Regions from separate parts of the Streptomyces sp. DSM 42067 genome, predicted to be linked through region 3. Evidence: riboswitches for the same ligand, from Rfam matches in the RefSeq annotation. Region 3 holds a riboswitch; each other region holds the start of a gene.
The links. A riboswitch is a leader RNA that binds a small molecule or an ion and turns the genes downstream of it on or off. The one in region 3 is predicted to bind S-adenosylmethionine.

Region 1 (4,889 bases), 3.3 Mb from region 3:
TCGTACACGTCCGGCGCGATCCCCAGCATGCGCACGTGCTGTCCGCCCGTGTCGGCCGGGTCCAGCGTGCCGCCCGTGCGGCGTACGGCCTCGCGGTCGCCGTCGCCCAGAGCGGCGCACACCCATACGGCGCCGGCGTCCGGGCCGATCGCCGACAGACCCGAGACGAGACCGCCACCGCCGCGCCTGGCGGTGAGCGAGCCGTCCTCCTCCAGCGTGTAGGAGACCGGGCCGCGATTGGACGCGACGAGGATCTGAGCACCCTGAGTGGAAGCCATACGCCCAAACTTAGCCCGGCCCGGAAACGCTCAAACGTACGGGCGACTCGGCTGGACCCATGGCCGTATACGGTCGCCGCGACGGGTTACACCGCGGTCACACGGGGCGACCGCGCGCCGGGGTATCGGCAGCAGCGCACCGAGACCCCCCGATCAAGGCGTCTCACCCTTCCGGCCCGGGCGGCGAGAGGCCGCACCACCCAGATGTTCATGCCGCGGTTACGCCGCGCGCCGCTCCGCGTACTCCGCGATCTCCGCCATCGGAGGACGCTCCTCCGTGTCCACCGAGTACGTACGCGGTTCGAATCCGCCGGCGCCGCGCTCGAACTGGGTGAGGACGGGCCGTACGAGATGGCCGCGGGCCAGGCGCAGCTGCGCCGTGCGGTAGATCGCGGCCGCCATCCGGCCCAGCGCCTGCCCGTCCTGGTGCCGGTGCTTGCGCACGCCGACATCGACCTGCGCCAGCGCGTCCAGGCCCACGAGGTGCAGGGCGTCGACGAGCATGCCCAGCTCGACGCCGTATCCGACGGGGAACGGCAGCTGTTCGAGCAGGGACCTGCGCGCCGCGTACTCGCCGCCCAGCGGCTGGACGAACCCTGCCAGCTGCGGCCAGTGCATGTTCAGCAGCGGTCGGGCCATCAGCTCGGTGACCCTGCCGCCCTGCGCGCCACCTGCGCGACTCCCCTCACCTGCGAGCTCGGCGCCCAGCGGGCGGTCGTACATCGCCTTGACCAGGTCCACGCCGGGCTCGGTGAGCAGCGGGCCCACGATGCCCGAGACGAAGTCCGCGGAGAACTCCTTCAGGTCCGCGTCGACGAAGGCCACGATGTCGCCGCTGGTCACGAGCAGCGAACGCCACAGGACCTCGCCCTTGCCGGGGAGCGCGGGTATGCGCGGGAGGATCTCGTCGCGGTGGACGACACGGGCGCCGGCGGCCGTGGCGACCTCCGCCGTACGGTCCGTCGAACCGGAATCGATCACGACGAGCTCATCGACGAGGGGCACGGCCCGGGTCATCAACTCGCGGCGGATCACCGCGACGATCTCGCCGACCGTCTTCTCCTCGTTGAGGGCGGGCAGCACGACGCTCACCGACTGCCCTGTGGCGCGCTTCGCCGCGATCAGCTGACGGAGCGGACGGTCGGTCACCGACCAGGAGCGCGTGCTCAGCCAGCGCTCGACTTCATCCAGCACGTTCTGGTGCCCCCTTACTGGGACCACCGGGGCCCGTCACTGGGACGGCCCCCTGTGATCCATCTCGCGGTTCGGACGACTAGCTCAACTGTCCTGGCCTTCGGTTACAGTCTTGAACAACGCGGATGACCATCGCATGTCGGGGGTCATGGCGCGAACAAACGCTCCGGGACCCGCACGGCCCGGCGCCATACCGCTCATCCAGAGGGGCAGAGGGATACGGCCCGTTGAAGCCCCGGCAACCCTCCAGCCGGTTCTCGTATCGATCACTGTTGATCATTTCCGCGAGGCCCCGGCTAGGGAAGGTGCCAAATCCGTCTCGCGGCGAAGTGCGCCGCGAGGAAGATGAGGAGAAAGGGCCTCGCCTCCATGGCTGCGCAGACTGTTGCCACCAACGACACCACCGCCGTCGACAACGCCGACGCCGTAGACCTCGGCCCCGCCTCGGCCCTGTCCTGTCGCGAATGCGGCGAGCGCTTCCCGCTCGGCCCGATCTTCGCCTGCGAGATCTGTTTCGGCCCGCTCGAAGTCGCATACGACCTCCCGACCGGTGACCCCGAGGCCCTGCGCAAGCAGATCGAGGCCGGCCCCGACAACCTGTGGCGGTACGCACCGCTGCTGCCCGTCCCCGCGGACGTGGCCACCAAGCCGAACCTGAACCCCGGCTGGACCAAGCTCGTCAAGGCCGACAACCTCGCCCGTGAACTCGGCGTCACCGGCGGCCTGTTCATCAAGGACGACTCCGGCAACCCGACGCACTCCTTCAAGGACCGCGTCGTCGCCCAGGCCATCGAGGCCGCCCGCGCCTTCGGCTTCACCACGCTCTCCTGCTCCTCGACGGGCAACCTGGCCGGCGCCGTCGGCGCCGCCGCAGCCCGCGCCGGCTTCCGCTCCTGCGTGTTCATCCCGCACGACCTCGAGCAGGGCAAGGTCGTCATGGCCGCGGTCTACGGCGGCGAGCTGGTCGGCATCGAGGGCACCTACGACGACGTCAACCGCTTCTGCTCCGAGCTCATCGGAGACCCGCTGGGCGAGGGCTGGGGCTTCGTCAACGTCAACCTCCGGCCGTACTACGGCGAGGGCTCCAAGACCCTCGCGTACGAGATCTGCGAGCAGCTCGGCTGGCAGATCCCGGACCAGCTGGTGATCCCGATCGCCTCAGGATCGCAGCTCACGAAGATCGACAAGGGTCTGCAGGAGCTGATCAAGCTCGGCCTCGTCGAGGACAAGCCGTACAAGATCTTCGGCGCTCAGGCGGAGGGCTGCTCCCCGGTGTCGACGGCCTTCAAGGCCGGCCACGACGTCGTGAAGCCGCAGAAGCCGGACACCATCGCCAAGTCCCTCGCCATCGGCAACCCGGCCGACGGACCCTACGTCCTGGACATCGCCCGCCGCACCGGCGGCGCCGTCGAGGACGTGAACGACGAGCAGATCGTCGACGCGATCAAGCTGCTGGCCCGTACGGAGGGCATCTTCGCCGAGACGGCGGGCGGCGTGACCGTCGGCGTCACGCGCAAGCTGATCGAGAACGGCGTCCTGGACCCGTCGCTGACCACGGTCGTCCTCAACACGGGCGACGGCCTCAAGACGCTGGACGCCGTCGCGCCGACCACGGGCCCGACCGCGACGATCCGCCCGAACCTCGACGCCTTCCGCGAGGCCGGCCTGGCCTGAAGGCAGCAGGCGATGGGGGAGGGTGGGCACAACCGACCACCGGCCTGCGCCTGATCAGCTCCCGTATCCACAACCCGCTCTCCCACCGAAGGTGAACCGCATGAGCGTCAACGTCCGCATCCCGACGATCCTCCGCACCTACACGGGCGGCCAGGCCGAGGTCACGGCGGAGGGCGCGACCCTCGCCGAGGTCATCGAGTCCCTGGAGAAGAACCACCCGGGCATCGCCGCGCGCGTACTCGACGACCAGGGCAAGCTGCGCCGCTTCGTCAACGTGTACGTCAACGATGACGACGTCCGCTTCGAGGACGGCCTGGGGACCGCCACGCCGGACGGCGCCGGTGTCTCGATCATCCCGGCCGTCGCCGGAGGCTGACGATCGAGCACGGTGCGGGCGGCTGCTGAGCCGTACCACCCGTATGCCGGCCGCTCGTATGCCGGGCCCCCGTATGCCGGTTCGGCATATCGCACACTGCGTCACCAGAATTGCCCCCTCCGCGAGAGAAGCGGAGGGGGCAATTCTGCATGGTTGAGCGCGGTACAGTTGGGGAACTCGGTTCGCCGTTCTTGTCCGGTGCATATGACTTCACGCCCGGTGGCCGATGAGAAGTAGCCAAAGTGCACCATTCTTTTGCGCCTTACATTCCTTTTGCCGGGCCCGACTTGCCCTGAGTCCTGGCGGATCCTCCGCAAATTTCCGATCGTGCGTGCCCGGATTTCTCGTCCGATTGACCTGTTGCAGACGGCAGTTGGACAGATACATTCAGCCGCGGTCGACGCGTTCCGGCGCACACCCCCAACCGTTGGGGGGTGAGGTCTGACCCGGGTCCGCGAAGTGCGGTCCTGTGCAAGGGCCAGTAATAGGGGAGTTAGGCATGGCTCAGGGCACCGTCAAGTGGTTCAACGCGGAGAAGGGGTACGGCTTCATCGCGGTCGACGGTGGTGCGGATGTATTCGTCCACTACAGCGCGATTCAGATGGACGGCTACCGCACCCTTGAAGAGGGCCAGCGGGTCGAGTTCGAGATCTCGCAGGGTCAGAAGGGGCCGCAGGCGGATATGGTCCGTTTGGCCGGCTGAAGCGCCGACCGACTGCAGCGACGTTCGCGGAGGGCCCGTATCCCGGTGGGGGTACGGGCCCTCCGGTGTGCCCGCGGGCCCCCGGGGGGTGGCGCACCCCTACAGGCGCTTGCACTCGAGGGGGGCGAGTGCTAATCATTGGCGTTAGCACTCTGAAGGTGAGAGTGACAATGAAGGACCGGGTCGGTGAGGCCCGCAGGCCGGGTGGGGCAAGGAACCACGAGGCATGCAGGCCGTCCGTCGCGGGCGCCAGCGCGGTCCGGAGAAATCCACCCCAGTCCGGGAGGACCACTTCACATGGCCAAGATCATCGCGTTCGACGAGGAGGCACGGCGCGGTCTCGAGCGCGGGATGAACCAGCTCGCCGACGCCGTCAAGGTCACCCTTGGCCCCAAGGGTCGCAACGTCGTCCTCGAGAAGAAGTGGGGCGCCCCCACGATCACCAACGATGGTGTGTCCATCGCCAAGGAGATCGAGCTCGAGGACCCGTACGAGAAGATCGGCGCCGAGCTGGTCAAGGAGGTCGCGAAGAAGACGGACGACGTCGCCGGTGACGGTACGACGACCGCGACCGTCCTCGCCCAGGCGCTCGTCCGCGAGGGCCTGCGCAACGTCGCCGCCGGCGCCAACCCGATGGCCCTGAAGCGCGGTATCGAGAAGGCCG
Region 2 (4,889 bases), 1.7 Mb from region 3:
TTCGACGTCCGCGGCGGTCTGCTCATCCGGCAGATCCACCACTGGGCGGCGCTGGTCTTCCTCGCGGGCATGTTCGTGCACATGATGCGCGTCTTCTTCACGGGCGCGTTCCGCAAGCCGCGTGAGATCAACTGGGTGTTCGGCTTCCTGCTGTTCGTCCTCGGCATGTTCACCGGCTTCACCGGTTACTCGCTGCCGGACGACCTGCTCTCCGGCACCGGTGTCCGCTTCATGGAGGGCGCGGTCCTGTCCGTGCCGATCGTCGGCACGTACCTGTCGTTCTTCCTGTTCGGCGGCGAGTTCCCCGGCGGCGACTTCGTGGCCCGGTTCTTCGCGGTCCACGTGCTGCTGCTGCCGGGCATCATGCTCGGCCTGGTGGTGGCCCACCTGATCCTGGTCTTCTACCACAAGCACACGCAGTTCGCGGGCCCCGGACGGACGAACAACAACGTCGTCGGCATGCCGCTGCTGCCGGTCTACATGGCCAAGGCCGGAGGCTTCTTCTTCCTGGTCTTCGGTGTCATCGCGGTCATCGCGGCGCTGGTGCAGATCAACCCGATCTGGGCCATGGGTCCGTACCGGCCGGACCAGGTGTCCACCGGCGCACAGCCCGACTGGTACATGGGCTTCTCCGAGGGCCTGATCCGCGCCATGCCGGGTTGGGAGATCGATCTCTGGGGCCACACGCTCGTCCTGGGCGTCTTCGTGCCGCTGATGATCTTCCCGCTGGTTCTGGTCGCGATCGCGGTCTACCCGTTCATCGAGTCCTGGGTCACCGGCGACAAGCGCGAGCACCACATCCTGGACCGCCCGCGCAACGCCCCGACCCGTACGGGCGTCGGTGTCGCGTGGATCACCTGGTACGTGGTCATGCTGATCGGTGGTGGCAACGACCTGTTCGCCACGCACTTCCACCTGTCGATCAATGCCGTCACCTGGTTCGTCCGGATCGCGTTCTTCGTCGCACCGGTCATCGCGTTCATCGTCACCAAGCGGATCTGCCTCGGCCTGCAGCGCCGCGACCGGGACAAGGTGCTGCACGGACGCGAGTCCGGCATCATCAAGCGCCTGCCGCACGGTGAGTTCATCGAGATCCACGAGCCGCTCAGCCAGGAGCAGCTGCACACGCTCACGGCGCACGAGCAGTACGAGCCGGTCGAGATCGGCCCGAAGGTCGACGAGCACGGCGTGGAGCGCAAGATCCCGGCCTCGGAGAAGCTGCGCGCCAAGCTCTCGAAGAACTACTACGGCGAGGGCCACCAGATCCCCAAGCCCACCGCCGATGAGTTCAAGGAGATCACGAGCGGCCACGGCCACCACTGATCACCGAGCCCTGGCCTGAAGGTCGCCACGGCTGGGGTCAGCGTCAGCTGGGGAAGAGCCCCGTCCATTGCTTGGACGGGGCTCTTTGCCGTGCCCGGGCCTGGATAGGGTGGGTCCCATCCGTATACGAGACCCGGGGCGGGGCCTCGTACGGGGCCTGTGCGGTATCTCCGCCGGGATCTCCGTGTACGAGCGCCGTCCGCGTCCGGGAAAGAACCCAGGAGCGGCATATGAGCGCTGTGACCCCCGCAGGAGGCGACACCGCGGCGGGCCGTTCCTGGCCCGAGGTACTGAGTGCCCTGCTCGGCGGGCAGGACCTGAGCGCCGGTGACACGGCGTGGGCGATGGACCGCATCATGAGCGGCGAGGCCTCGGACGCCCAGATCGCGGGCTTCATGGTGGCGCTGCGGGCCAAGGGAGAGACCGTCGAGGAGATCACCGGTCTCGTCGAGGCGATGTACGCGCACGCGCAGCCGCTCGACATTCCCGGGCCGGCCGTCGACATCGTCGGTACGGGCGGCGACCGCGCCAGGACGGTCAACATCTCGACGATGTCGTCCATCGTGATCGCGGGGGCCGGGGCGAAGGTCGTCAAGCACGGCAACCGGGCGGCGTCCTCGGCCAGCGGGTCGTCCGACGTTCTGGAGAAGCTCGGCATCAACCTGGACCTGTCACCCGAGCGTGTGGCGCAGGTGGTGGAGGAGGCCGGGATCACCTTCTGCTTCGCGGCCAAGTTCCACCCCGCGATGCGGTTCGTCGGTGCGGTCCGGCGGGATCTGGGGATCGCGACCTCGTTCAACATCCTCGGCCCCCTCACCAACCCCGCCCGGGTCACCGCCTCCGCGATCGGCTGCTTCGACACCCGGATGGCGGGGCTCATGGCCGGGGTACTGGCCGAGCGGGGCTCGTCCGCGCTGGTGTTCCGCGGAGACGACGGGCTCGACGAGCTGACGACGACCTCCACCTCGCGGGTGTGGATCGTGCGGGACGGGGCGGTGCGCGAGGAGAGCTTCGATCCACGGGACGTCGGGATCGAGCTGGTACCGGTGGAGGCGCTGCGGGGCGCTGACGCGTCCTACAACGCGGACGTGGCCCGTCGGCTGCTGGCCGGCGAGACCGGGCCCGTACGGGACGCCGTGCTGCTCAACTCGGCGGCGGCCCTGGTGGCCCTCTCGCCGGGCGAGGGATCGCTGGCCGAGCAGATCGGTGCCGGGATGGAGAGGGCCGCGGAGTCGATCGACTCGGGGGCGGCTCGGCGGGTGCTGGAGCGGTGGGTGGCTGCGAGCAACTAGCCGTTGGGGCGGGCGGGGGTTGGGTACCCCCTGGCCTGCGGCCGGCCGGATGGTTCGCCAACTGCCGGTGGAGGCTGGGCGTGCGTGGCGGCTTTCCGCCCGTGGGTGGTTCGCCACCTGACGGTGGGTGGGTCGGGGCCGCGCCGGGGTGTACGTCCTCGGTCTGGCGCCGAGCCGTACGTCGTTGGACGGCACCGTAGGTTTGCGCCAGCCGCTGCGGGCGCACACCCCGCCACGTCCCCTTCCGCACGTATGCGGCGCTCGGCCGGCGGCCGGTTCCGCCCTTGCGGCGGGGATGGGTGGACAGGCGCGCCGCTCCAGTTGTGGGCAGGCGTTCCGCAGGGCGGAACGGGTGGGCACAACCCACGACGGCGGGTGCCCTCGCGTCGGACCTGTGCGCAGCATCGGGTGCCGTACGGCGGTGCAACCGCGTCCGCGATGCGGACAGTGGTTGCACCGGCGCGATCATCTGGCATAGTTCTCAACAGGTCATGAGTGACAGCGAACAGGCCCCGGCCCGCTGTCCGGCAACCCTCCGTCCGTGGCGGGGTGCCCCGGGTGAAGACCAGGCCGCAGGCAGCGAGGTCTGCGGCAAGCGCGGACCCCTTGTTCGGTTCCTGGGGTCCTGGTCCTCGAGGAGCTGTCTCGTGAGCAAGCGAATGCGATAGGGCGTCAAGCCCCTTCTCGCACACCCCTTTTCATCTTTCACCCTTTTCTGCGCTTGAGCTGTCATGCCTGCTCGCGCAGTCATTTCGCTTATCTCTCACGGGAGTTCGCCATGCCTGTCTCCACCGCTGCCGCCGACCAGTCCGTTTGCCGTGACATTTCCGGGGCCCTGCCCGTTCTGGGGCGCGATGTCCTCGTCCCGCTCGTCACCGGCGGCGAGGTCACGTACGCCGCCCTCGACTACGCCGCGAGCGCTCCGGCGCTGCAGCGGGTCTGGGACGACGTGGCCGCGTACGCGCCGTACTACGGCAGCGTGCACCGCGGCGCCGGGTATCTGTCGCAGCTGTCCACGGAGCTCTTCGAGAACGCGCGTCACGCCGTCGCCGAGTTCCTCGGCTGCCGTGATGGCGACCAGGTGGTCTTCACCCGGTCGACCACCGATTCGCTCAATCTGCTGGCCGCCGCCTTGCCTGCAGGGTGCGAGGTGTTCGTCTTCGAGACCGAGCACCACGCGTCCCTGCTGCCGTGGCGCGAGGCGCGGGTGACGTATCTCGACGCCCCCCGTACGCCGGAAGAAGCCGTGCGGGCGCTGGAGCGGGCCCTTGCCGACCGGGACCCCTACGGGCCGGCGCTGGTCTGCGTCACCGGGGCGTCCAATGTGACCGGTGAGCTGTGGCCCGTACGGGAGCTGGCCGCCGCCGCGCACTCTCACGGCGCGCGGATCGTGCTGGACGCCGCCCAGCTCGCCCCGCACCACCCCGTGTCCGTACGGGAGTTGGACGTCGACTGGGTCGCCTTCTCCGGTCACAAGCTGTACGCACCGTTCGGATCGGGCGTGCTCGCCGGGCGCGGCGACTGGCTGCAGGACGCCGAGCCGTACCTCGCGGGCGGCGGCGCCAGCCGCAAGGTCGCGCGGCGCGCGGACGGGGGTGTGGACGTGGAGTGGCACACCACCGCCGCGCGTCACGAGGCCGGTTCTCCCAATGTGATCGGCGCCTATGCGATCGCGTCGGCGTGCAAGGCGCTCACCGAGGCCGGATTCGACACCCTCGTCGCGCGGGAGCAGCAGCTGGTCTCGGCCGTGCGGGCGGGCCTGGCCGAGGTGCCCGAGGTGCGGGTTCTCTCGCTGTTCGGCGACGATGCGCCGCGTGTGGGTGTTCTTTCGTTCGTCGTCGACGGGTGGAACAGCTCCCACTTCGCGGCCGCGCTGTCCGCGGAGTACGGCATCGGCGTACGCGACGGGCTGTTCTGCGCCCACCCGCTCGTGCGCACCCTGCTCGGCACCGAGCCGCAGACGCAGGGCGAATGCGGTGCCCCCGAGGCCGCGCCCGGCGAGAAGTCGCTCAACGCCATCCGCGTGAGCTTCGGCGCGGGCACGCCGGACGAGCACGTCGAGCGATTCGTACGGGCGGTGAAGGAGCTCGTCCGGGACGGCGCCAAGTGGAACTACCGCACCGAGGACGGGCGCTGCGTCCCTGACACCTCCGCCTGAGGCAGAGGGTCCGGGCGGTACGGCAGCCGGGCGCCCAGAAGGATCATGCGCAGGGCGCGCTCCGTCGCGTCGGTGAGGAACTCGCCGCCGCGGCCGAGCGCCTCGTGCAGGGAGAC
Region 3 (4,889 bases):
CGCCCTTGAAGTCCGCCGATGCGGGAACACTGTCCCCGGCGTCGGCCGGCACGGCCGGATACGGGTAGCCGTACGTACTGGCCACGAAGACGCTGCGGCCCGCGCCGATGGGGGAGTTCTCGCTGCCCGCGCCACCGGACACGAGCACCGGTGTCGAGCAGATCCGGCGGCCGGTCGCCGTCTCGTACACCTGGAGCTTCACCTGGCTGTCCGCGTTGTCCACGATGGCCACGTAGTCGGTGCCGTCACCCGGCCCGAAGAAGGTGGGCGTGGAGCCGCTGCCCCAGCTGAGCTGGCCCGGCTTGCGGGCCGAACCGCGGTCGTACTCCTGGCGCCAGGAGATGCGCGGGGTGCCGTCCGCGGTCGCGGTCAGTAGGTAGGTGGCCTGGGTGGTGGTGACGAGGGTGCCCTGGGGCGCGGTGGAGATGCTGTTCGCCACCTTCTCGCCGTCGGGCAGTCGCAGGGTGCGTACGGTGCCGGTGCGGTCGTCGGCGGTGCCCACCAGCCCGTTGCCGGTTGCGAACCACACCCGTCCCCGCCAGTCCGGGGACAGTCCGGTCACCGCGTCGTCCTCGGGTATCACTGAGGTCAGCGACAGACTCCTGTCGATCGTCAGCTTCCAGTCGCCGTCCGCGTCCTGGTGATGGCCGACCCGCAGCAGTGACCTGCTGCCGTCGATCACGACCAGCCGGTCCTCCTGATCGATGTACGCGTACACGCCGCCCAGCAACGAGCCCTTGGTCAGGGCGAGTTCGGCGATGGAGCTGCCGTCGTCCGGGTCGAGCAGATGGACCGTGGGGACCTGCCCGAAGATGGGCGTGCACAGCACCACCGGATAGCCGTCGGACCCGACGAGAACGGTCGGGCAGGCCGACGCCAGCGCCACCCGCTTCGAGGTGAGGGTGCCGGATCCCGGCCCGGCCAGCGGTGTGGTGTCGGAGGAGCCGGTGTCTCCGTGCATGGTGGCTGTGCCGTCCGGGCCGGCGTAGGGGTTGTGCGGGGGCACCGGCGTGAACACCGAGCCGGTGGCACTCGCGGGGGCCGCCGACGCGGCGACGGAGACCACCGCCGCGGTGAGGGCGGTCGCCAGCACTGTGCGCAGCCGGGAACGGGAGTGAAGGGCGGAGGACAACTGGTCTCCTGGAAGGGGAAGTCGGGATATGGCGGCATGGCGGCATGGCGGCATGGCGGCTCCGGGCAACGTCCCGTCCGACTGCCGTAAGGCACACTTGTCGGCAGAAGAGGAGAACTGTGGAAATTGCCCGGCGAATTACGTGCCGTGATGCGGTGCGGTGGCAAAAAGATCGCTCAGCCCACGACTGAGAATTACCTGGACAGTCGCGGGCAGTCACGCGGCGGGAAAAGGTCTGGTCAGGCGCGGGACTTGGACGTGCGCGCGGCGTCGACGCAGGCCATCCGGGGTCGACACAGGCTGGCGGACAGGCGAACCAAGTCGACATGGCGCCGCGCCGTCAGAAAGACTCCCGGATACATGCCGGGAAGAAAACCAAGAGATACGTGTCCCTGTCAAGCAGCTGGCGTGAGCGCCGCTCCATGACGAATCCGACGGCTGGCACGAGAAAGATATCTCATCCCGAATGGCGCCATTTCCTTGGAAGTTGGCCATTCGCGCTGTGTACCGCTGAGTCGGCCGCATCGGGCGGCCACCATGCCGGATGTGTCCCGGACGCGGCGACGACGCCGGGCCGTACGAAGCCGGTTGGCGCGCATTGACATTCCCGCCGCTGGCTGCCTACCTTACGGCGCAGAACGGTCATGAGTGTCAGCGACAAGCCCTGGCTCGCTGGCCGGCAACCCTCGCACCGCGGTGGGGTGCCCCAGGTGACGACCGGACCGGATCTTGGTTTTCGGTAAGCGCGAGGCCCCGCGGGGGCGGAACGGTAACGGTGACGGCGATGTACGCAGCTCCGGGGATGGCCGCATGGCGGCGCCACGGTCGCGTCACGACGTGTGCGAACCGTCCCGTCGATCTGCTCCGGGTCAACAGTGCACTGTGTTGCGTCTCTTGCCGCGCCCTCTGTCAGGGCTGACGGCTTTTCTCCATCCCGTCGAGGCTGACGGCTTTCTGAATCCCTGAGGTTCGCCGCCGTCGTCGGCGTTCTCTCTCCCGCCTCACCCCGTTCCGCCCGCTCCAGTGCGCTTCGTCCCTCAGAGCTGTTCCCGCTCTGCTGCGACCTCGTCGCCTGCGCGGCCGGGTGCCCGATTCTGCTGGAGTCCTCCATGAGTGAACCGCCCGGCTCTGCTGTGTCCTCCGGCTCAGCACCCCCTGCCCAGGCGATTCCCCGCCCCGAACCTTCCCCGGCCTCCCAGGCCGTGCCGGTTTCCGTACGCTCCCGAAAGCCGATCGAAGGACCCGACGAAGGCTCCAAGCGATCCGACAGCGACTCCGCACCGCGGCCGCTCTCGGCGCAACGAGTGCTTCCGCTCCGCCGCCCCGGACGGTGGATCGCCACCGCGGTCGTCCTCGTCCTGGTCGCCCAGATCGCCCACGGGCTGGTGACGAACCCCTTCTACCAGTGGGACCGCTTCGCGTACTGGTTCGTACGCCCGGTGATCCTCGACGGTCTGGTCATCACCCTCGAAGTGGCGGCCTACAGCGCCGTGTTGGGTCTCCTAGGCGGCATCCTGCTCGCCCTCGGCAGGCTCTCCAGGAGCCCGGTGCTGCGGGCGGTCAGCTGGGTCTACATCTGGCTGTTCCGCTCGGTGCCGCTGATCGTCGTTCTGCTGTTCCTGTACAACTTCAGTGCGCTGTACAAGACGTTGAGCATCGGCGTGCCGTTCGGGCCCGCCTTCTTCACCTTCGACGAGTCGCGGCTCGCCACCGACATCGTCGTGGCGGTCGTCGGACTGAGCCTCAACGAAGCCGCCTACGCGGCCGAGGTGGTGCGGGGCGGCATCCTGTCGGTCGACCAGGGTCAGCACGAGGCGGCATCGGCGCTCGGTCTGCCCAAGCGCTACCAGTTCGCCCGGATCGTCTTCCCGCAGGCCCTGCGGGCCATCACGCCGAACTACGTCAACCAGCTGATCGGCCTGATCAAGAGCACCTCGCTGGTCTTCTACGTCTCGCTCCTCGACCTGTTCGGCTCGGTGCAGAGCATGGGCAGCACCTATCCGGGCGACATCGTGCCGCTGCTGCTGGTCGCCACCATCTGGTACCTGATCCTCACCAGCATCGTCTCCGTCATCCAGTTCTACGTCGAGCGGTACTACTCGCGTGGTGCGGTGCGCACCCTCCCGCCGACTCCGTTGCAGAAGGTGCGGGCCGGCGTGCGCGATCTGCGGGCCCGCGTCCAGAGGGAGGCGGCGATATGACCACCACGGAGAGCACCACCGTCTCCCAGGCGCTGCCCGCCGCGGTCGAGGTCCACGACGTGCACAAGTGGTATGGCACCCACCGGGTTCTGGACGGCGTGGACCTGACCGTACGGCCCGGTGAGGTCACGGTGATCCTCGGACCGTCCGGCTCCGGCAAGTCCACCCTGCTTCGGGTGATCAACCACCTGGAGAAGCCCGAGATCGGCTACGTCAGCCTGAACGGCGAGCTGATCGGCGTACGCCGGCACGGTGAGCGCAGCGAGATGGGGATCCCCCCGGCCGAAGGCTGGGGGAGGCTCAAGGAGCTGAGCGAACGCGCGATCCTCGCCCAGCGCAGCCGGATCGGCTTCGTCTTCCAGAACTTCAACCTCTTCCCGCATCTGACCGTGCTGGACAACGTGGCCGCTGCTCCGGTGGCGACCGGTCTGCTGCGGAAGCCCGAGGCCCAGGAGCTGGCGCGCTCGCTGCTCACCCGGGTGGGTCTCGGCGACAAGACCGCCGCCTACCCGCGGCAGTTGTCGGGAGGCCAGCAGCAGCGGGTCGCCATCGCCCGCGCGCTCGCGCTGCGGCCAGGCGTCATCCTCTTCGACGAACCCACCTCCGCGCTGGACCCGGAACTGGTCGGCGAGGTGCTGGCCGTCATCAAGGACCTGGCCACCAGCGGCACCACCCTCGTCATCGTCACCCACGAGATCGGCTTCGCCCGCGAGGTCGCCGACCGGATCGTCTTCCTCGACGGCGGCCGGATCGTCGAGCAGGGGCCGCCGTCCGAGGTGCTGGACAACCCGCAACACGAGCGGACCAGGGAGTTCCTGAGCAAGGTGCTCTGACTTCCCCTTCGAAACTCCCCCCAAAGAAACCGCCACCTCCGCACACCGAGAACAAGGACGGCCATGCGTACCCTCCGCCTCCGTAACAGACTCATCCGCACTCTCACGGCAGGTACTGCCGTCGCCACCCTCGCCACCGGACTCGCCGCCTGCGGAGGCGACAGCGACGCCGCCACCGCCAAGGCCGACGCCCAGGGCACGGTCACCGTGGGCCGGCTGTCCAACGGAGCCGCCAAGGAGACCGAGCTCAAGGTCTCTGAGGTGAAGTCGATCAGCGCCGGGCTGCCCGAGTCCGTCCGCAAGAGCGGCAAGCTGGTGATCGGTGTCGGCGCCCTGCCCGACGGCTTCCCGCCCCTCGCGTACGTCGGCTCCGACCAGAAGACCCTCACCGGCGCGGAACCCGACTTCGGCCGCCTGGTCGCCGCGGTCCTCGGCCTGCAGCCGGAGCTGAAGAACTCGACGTGGGAGAACATGTTCGTCGGCATCGACAGCAGCAAGGTCGACGTCGCCTTCTCCAACATCACCGACACCGAGGAGCGCAAGAAGAAGTACGACTTCGCCTCCTACCGCAAGGACAACGTCGGCTTCGAGGTGCTGAAGGAGAGCACGTGGAACTTCGACGGCGACTACCAGAACCTCGCCGGGAAGACCGTCGCCGTCGACAACGGCACCAACCAGGAGAAGATCCTCCTCGAGTGGCAGTCCAAGCTGAAGGAGGAGGGC

Region 1: linked by a shared signal. The riboswitch ahead of thrC (threonine synthase) and the one ahead of ACSMXV_RS05190 (amino acid ABC transporter permease) in region 3 are both predicted to bind S-adenosylmethionine.
Region 2: linked by a shared signal. The riboswitch ahead of ACSMXV_RS13165 (aminotransferase class V-fold PLP-dependent enzyme) and the one ahead of ACSMXV_RS05190 (amino acid ABC transporter permease) in region 3 are both predicted to bind S-adenosylmethionine.

Annotation. Positions count from the first base shown of each region.
Region 1 is NZ_CM147706.1:4,396,595-4,401,483, reverse strand. Features, by position in the region: gene ACSMXV_RS20190 (alpha,alpha-trehalose-phosphate synthase (UDP-forming)) at 1-278, opposite strand, end outside; gene ACSMXV_RS20185 (glucosyl-3-phosphoglycerate synthase) at 498-1,472, opposite strand; SAM riboswitch class I at 1,667-1,824, shown strand; gene thrC (threonine synthase) at 1,842-3,146, shown strand; gene ACSMXV_RS20175 (ubiquitin-like small modifier protein 1) at 3,247-3,522, shown strand; gene ACSMXV_RS20170 (cold-shock protein) at 4,022-4,225, shown strand; gene groL (chaperonin GroEL) at 4,523-4,889, shown strand, end outside.
Region 2 is NZ_CM147706.1:2,816,998-2,821,886, reverse strand. Features, by position in the region: gene qcrB (cytochrome bc1 complex cytochrome b subunit) at 1-1,323, shown strand, start outside; gene trpD (anthranilate phosphoribosyltransferase) at 1,554-2,615, shown strand; SAM riboswitch class IV at 3,103-3,219, shown strand; gene ACSMXV_RS13165 (aminotransferase class V-fold PLP-dependent enzyme) at 3,394-4,773, shown strand; gene ACSMXV_RS13160 (glycerate kinase family protein) at 4,728-4,889, opposite strand, start outside.
Region 3 is NZ_CM147706.1:1,078,494-1,083,382, reverse strand. Features, by position in the region: gene ACSMXV_RS05200 (hypothetical protein) at 1-1,132, opposite strand, end outside; gene ACSMXV_RS05195 (putative leader peptide) at 1,372-1,494, opposite strand; SAM riboswitch class IV at 1,773-1,884, shown strand; gene ACSMXV_RS05190 (amino acid ABC transporter permease) at 2,242-3,333, shown strand; gene ACSMXV_RS05185 (amino acid ABC transporter ATP-binding protein) at 3,330-4,166, shown strand; gene ACSMXV_RS05180 (transporter substrate-binding domain-containing protein) at 4,230-4,889, shown strand, end outside.